Regions from separate parts of the Bacillus smithii genome, predicted to be linked through region 1. Evidence: predicted binding sites of a transcription regulator. Region 1 holds the regulator's gene; the other holds the start of a gene.
The links. The regulator LexA, encoded in region 1, represses DNA repair genes until DNA is damaged. The targets are predictions, from matches to a motif close to CGAACATATGTTCG.

Region 1 (3,204 bases):
TTGAATCGAAAACCCGGACCTTTTCAATGGTTTCTTTCATAGAAGAACGAAATGCAGTTAAATATTCAGCGCGCAAACGAGATTGCTCTTTCGCTTCTTCTTGAGTTAATCCAACTGTTTTAGATTTTTTTGCCAGTTCATTGATTCTAGCAATCTTATCACTTGAAAGCATACCGTTGCTCCTTTTCATTTGATATCCCTATTTTAATGGAAATCATACTAGAAATAGAACAAAAAAACAAGAATTCAGTCTTGTTCATTCAACTGTTTCGATTCATTCTTCTGTCTGTCCATATATTCTTGGTAGCGGCGATGGACGGTTGCTTTTGAGACATCGTAGCCGAATCCTCTTAATGTAGCTGCAATTTCCGCAAATGTAAGATCGTTGTTGCGCAATCGAATGATTTCTTCTATTGGGAGTGTTTTGCGTTCTCTGCCTAAAGGATTTCCGGATCCTTTTAAATTCTTTTCAGGCCGATATCCCTTTTCAACTGCTCTTATCATTCCTCTTTTGATTTTTAGATTATGTATTTTTCGCTGATATTCTTCCACCATGCTTACGATTTTAAGAACCATCGAATCCGACTCTGAAAGCTGAAGTTCTCCTTTGTCAGATATGCTAAAAACTTTAGCCCCTTCTTTATAAATGCAATGCAAAAGAGCAATTTTGGCATTGCCTCTTCCAATTCTAGTTTCATCTTGAATCAATACTGCGCCAGCTTTTTTGTCTTTTAACATATCTAACATCTCCAGCACGCCGGGACGATCCAAATCATAACCGCTTGCTTGGTCACGAATAACAGCTGCCAGTTCAAATCCAAACTCTGAAGCGAGCCGTCGAAGTTCCTCTTCTTGCCTTTCCAATGATGTTTCCTGAGTTTCTTTTGTCGTGCTCACTCGGCAATAGATAATGGCCTTCGTGTTTCATCACTCCTCTTTATAAGCAACTTGATGTTTTTTATTCACGGCTGTAACCGGAATAATAATTTTATCACCTGGCTTAATGACAGGGCTGGCAAGATGATTCTTCTGTTCCACCCATTTGACAAATTCATTATAATCCATGTTGTGATGGTCCCCATATTTCATGGCGATCGACCATAACGAATCTCCTTCATGCACTACGATTTTCTGATAATTTGGCTCCTTTGTCATTTGACCGATGATAAATAAACCGGACAGAACGGAAACAATCACTAAAATGATGGCGAAACGGTAGTTTTTCCACACCCATTTTATCATAAAAATTACCTCCGAACGAATGTTTGTTCTTTTACGAAAAATTGTAATACGAACATTTGTTTGAGTCAACTCTTTTTTCGAACTTATGTTTGTATTCCAACTCTTGGCATGCTATAATACCTTTAACAGAAAGAGATACGGGGGGGCTGCCTTAAAATGACTAAGTTATCAAAGAGGCAACAAGAAATCCTTGATTTTATTAAGAACGAAGTGAAAACGAAAGGATATCCACCATCTGTGCGTGAAATTGGCGAAGCAGTAGGGCTAGCTTCCAGTTCGACTGTCCATGGCCATTTGGCGCGTCTTGAGAAAAAAGGGTTGATTAGAAGAGACCCTACAAAGCCTAGAGCGATTGAAATACTCGATGCCGAAGATGATATCATTCCGCGCCAAAATGTGATCAATGTACCAATTGTTGGAAAAGTAACAGCCGGGATTCCCATTACGGCCATTGAAAATATTGAAGAATATTTTCCTCTTCCAGAGAGGCTGGCACCCAGCGATGAACAGATATTTATGCTGGAAGTTATGGGTGACAGCATGATTGAAGCTGGAATTCTTGATGGAGACTACGTCATCGTCCGCCAACAGCAATCCGCACTAAATGGGGAAATTGTTGTCGCTATGACAGACGAAAATGAAGCCACTGTCAAAAGATTTTTTAAAGAAAAAGATTACATAAGGCTTCAGCCTGAAAACTCATCAATGGAACCAATCATTTTGCGTGATGTGAAAATTCTTGGAAAAGTGATTGGAATTTACAGAGAAATTCATTAATGGATGTATACCATAAACGGAAAAAGCTTGTCTTACTTTCTTATATATGTACAGTTGCAATACGTTATGACGCATTACGGAAAAAAGCGCTCATCGCCTGAAGATGAACGCTTTTTTCTTTGGTTCTATACTAAATGTTGGGGTTAAGAGACTTTTCAGGCAAAATAAAAGCACTTACGAAGATCTCCCTTTAAAATGATAGTTGGCGACTACATCAAAAAGGAGATTTCGTAAATGCATTCTCATTTTATCACAAAACTGCTTGGGTTAGAAGATGTTGAAATCACTCATGTAGAGGATCAAATCACTCACTTTGAAATCCATATTCAAACGCCTGTAAAAGTTCAAAAATGCCCCTGCTGTCAGAAGGAAACTTCCTCTGTCCATGATGATCGAATTCAAAAGATTCGTGATGTAAAGGTCTTTGAAAAATATTGTTTTCTCATCTTGAGAAAGCGCCGATACAGATGTAAGTCCTGTGGAAAACGGTTCTACGAACCCTATTCTTTTCTAGAGCGTTACCAGCGCCACACGAAACGACTCCTCCAAGCTCTTTTGGTTAAAGTGAGGGAGTATAACTTTAAGCAGGTTGCCAAGGAAACAGGACTTGGGCATTCCACCGTCATTCGGCTCTTTGACAAGTACTATTCCTATGACAATAAGGCCCTCCCGAAAGTTCTGGCCATTGATGAATTGAAAGGGACTTCTGAAACGGGCAAGTACCAATGTATCATTGGCGATCCTGTAAACCGAAGGGTTTACGATATCATTCCTAACAGGAATCTATCCACCCTAAAGGAATACTTCCGTACACTTCCAAGGGAGAAAGTACAGATGGTGGTCATGGATATGTGGGCAGCCCTACAAGACGCTCGCTTTGAAAAGTTTTGATAAACCGATTCTGGTGGTCGATCGATTCCATTATGTTCGGCATAATGTATGGGCATTGGAACGGGTAAGGAAGAGAGTCCAGAAAAACTTTCAAGAGAAGGATCGTAAATCCATGAAGAAGTTGCGTTATCTGCTTCATAAGCCACATGCCCATTTGAATGCAGATGAAATGGAACAGCTGAACTATTTCTTTTCACTGGCCCTTGACTTAAAGAAGGCCTATATCGTAAAAGAGACCTTCCATAAGTGGCTGAAGGAAAGTGACAAAACAAACGCCAAAAGAAACCTTGAGCA
Region 2 (3,204 bases), 1.2 Mb from region 1:
TCTGTTTCGAGACTGGCAATCAAACGATTCTTTTCTTCCGCAGATAATTTTTTCTTAGGAGATTTTTCGTACGTTTCTTTTTCTTCCGCAGCATAAGTAGCCCGAATGACATCGCGAATGCCTTTTTGAATCGTTTTGGGAATAATTCCATGCTCTTTATTGTACGCTTCCTGAATGGCACGGCGTCGTTTTGTTTCCGAAATGGCTTTTTCCATCGAATCGGTAATATGGTCGGCATACATGATGACGTGGCCGTTTGCATTTCGAGCGGCGCGGCCAATCGTTTGAATTAAAGAGCGTTCCGACCGCAAAAATCCTTCCTTGTCGGCATCCAAAATCGCCACAAGAGAAACTTCCGGAATGTCCAATCCTTCTCTTAATAAATTGATCCCGACCAGTACATCAAATTTTCCGAGTCGTAAATCGCGGACGATTTCAATCCGTTCCAACGTCTTTACTTCCGAATGCAAGTATTGCACTTTTATGCCGACTTCTTTCAAATAATCCGTCAAGTCTTCTGCCATTTTCTTTGTTAAAGTGGTCACAAGCACTCGTTCATTTCTTTTCGTTCTTTCTTGAATTTCGGCAAGCAAATCATCAATTTGCCCTTCGATCGGGCGGACATCGATGGTCGGATCCAGCAAACCGGTCGGCCGGATGATTTGTTCCACCATTTCCGGGCAATGTTCCATCTCGTAAGGACCCGGAGTGGCTGATACGTACACAATTTGGTTAATATGCTTCTCAAACTCTTCAAACGTTAAAGGACGGTTGTCCAAAGCAGACGGCAGCCGGAAACCGTGATCCACCAGGACTTGCTTTCTTGCTCTATCCCCGTTGAACATTCCACGAATTTGCGGTAATGTCACATGCGATTCATCGACCACGATTAAAAAATCATCCGGAAAATAATCAAGAAGCGTATAAGGAGTGGAGCCCGGCGGTCTTAACGCCAAATGGCGGGAATAGTTTTCGATTCCGGAGCAAAACCCCATCTCTCTCATCATTTCCAAATCATATCGAGTTCGCTGCTCCAGTCTTTGCGCTTCCAGCAATTTTCCTTGGTCTCTCAGCTCGTTTAAACGTTCTTCCAGTTCGATTTCAATATTGCGAATGGCCATCTTCATTTTTTCTTCTCTCGTGACGAAGTGAGAAGCAGGGAAGATAGCCACATGTTCCCGTTCACCAAGAATTTCTCCTGTCAGTGCATTGACTTCGCGGATGCGGTCGATTTCATCTCCAAAAAACTCAACTCGGATACAGTGCTCATCCCGGGAAGCGGGGAATATTTCGACTACATCGCCGCGTACACGAAAGGTCCCACGCTGAAAGTTAATGTCATTGCGCTCGTATTGGATATCCACAAGTCGACGGAGAAGGTGGTCCCGCTCCATCTCCATACCGACACGCAAAGACACGACTAAATCCCGGTATTCTTCCGGCGAACCTAAACCGTAGATGCAGGAGACGCTGGCAATGATAATGACATCTCGCCGTTCAAACAGAGCGGAAGTAGCAGAGTGCCGCAATTTGTCAATTTCATCATTGATGCTGGAATCTTTTTCTATATACGTATCCGTCTGCGGTACATACGCTTCCGGTTGATAATAGTCGTAATAACTAACGAAATATTCCACTGCATTATTCGGGAAAAATTCTTTAAACTCACTGTATAATTGTCCGGCTAACGTTTTATTATGAGCGATGACCAATGTCGGTTTATTCACTTCTTTAATTACATTCGAAATCGTGAACGTTTTGCCTGTTCCTGTTGCACCAAGAAGCGTTTGATGCTTCTTTCCTTCCCGTATTCCTTTTACCAGCTGTTGAATGGCTTTCGGCTGATCGCCTTGCGGACGATATTTCGAAACAAGTTCGAAGCGATTTTCCACTCGCAAGATCCCCCCTATATTGACAGCATTTATCAGCCGAAAAGAAGAATTTCTTCCTTAATGGCTGTTTCGTGTATATAAACGATCACATAAGGTGAACGGTGATAGACAATCCTTTATCTGGTTATAACTCATTCTACCACAATTCCCTTCCCCTTCACCAATTATATGCGAACAAATTTTCGTTTCGATTCAAAGAAATGGATAAAAAATAAAAGCAATCAATGGCATTGATCACTCTTTTAAGCATAAAATTTTCTTTTCCATAAAGAAATTCAATACTCAGCGCAAAGAAGCCAATCTTCACGATTCCGCTGAATCCTTTCCCGTTTGTTCTGTTGCTTGCTTATTTTTTTGTTTTTTTCTATTTTTAAAAAAGGCAATGATGAGTAAAAAAATAGGAATGACGACTTGAAGCGGCAAGTGTAAAACGAGGGGAACTAAATCCAGCCCCTCTTTCATGTGCTCAAAAAAATTATCGGCAATGGATAGCGATGCAATGATCAAGATCGGAACCAGCAAATACAATAGCTTTTTATAATCAGAGATCCGAAAAATTTCCGCAATCCCGATGGAGGCGGCATAGAGACACAGACTAACTTTAATAAAACCGACAATCACTAATGCGATCAAAAAAAAGATATCCAGTCGTTCCAAAAAATCAGCCACTTCGATTTGCTGGATGGTTGCTAACAGAGGAAAAGTCGCCCTTGAAAAACCATCCACCCCCAGCACGGCGATGTTGACGACACTTACGATGGTTAAATTAATTCCACTGAGCGTAATCGCCGTTAATCCAATGATTTTTCCTTTTTCGGGCTTGTTTAAATACGGCAGCAACATGGTGAAAACAACGATTTCACCAAACGGTACATACATTGTTTGCGTAACGATTGTTTTCAACACAGGCCGAATCCCGTTTTCCAGCATCGGCTGTAAATTCTCCAGTTTGATTAAACCGGAAATGACCACCAATACAAAGCCCGAAATCGCCAGCAAATAAAGAGCCACAAAGGATAATTCGCTCGTTCTCGCAATCACTTCTATTCCTTTGTTCAGGCCATATAAAATGGTCGCCATCATAATGGCATTAATAATCAACACAGGTGTCTCGGGATAGGCAAATGTTGCCACTAATTCCCCGAAATCGCGCAGCACTCTTGCTGCTAAATAAAGAAAATAAATGCAATAGACAAAGCCGATCACTTTTCCTACAAACGTCCCTAAAAGGTCTTGTGCATAAGTGGCCAGAGACTTGTCGGGAAAATACAGATAAAGGCGATGGTAGACAAGAAATAAAAGCAATCCTCCC

Region 2: uvrB (excinuclease ABC subunit UvrB) is a predicted target of LexA. The motif match lies at 2,064-2,077, and genes of this name have one in related genera.

The regions. Positions count from the first base shown of each region.
Region 1 is NZ_CP012024.1:1,723,228-1,726,431, forward strand. It holds gene BSM4216_RS08110 (DUF896 domain-containing protein) at 1-172, opposite strand, end outside; gene BSM4216_RS08115 (YneB family resolvase-like protein) at 247-912, opposite strand; gene yneA (cell division suppressor protein YneA) at 928-1,242, opposite strand; gene lexA (transcriptional repressor LexA) at 1,399-2,019, shown strand; gene BSM4216_RS17240 (ISL3 family transposase) at 2,254-2,910, shown strand; gene BSM4216_RS17245 (transposase) at 2,924-3,204, shown strand, end outside.
Region 2 is NZ_CP012024.1:473,898-477,101, reverse strand. It holds gene uvrB (excinuclease ABC subunit UvrB) at 1-1,892, opposite strand, end outside; gene BSM4216_RS02265 (GerAB/ArcD/ProY family transporter) at 2,196-3,204, opposite strand, start outside.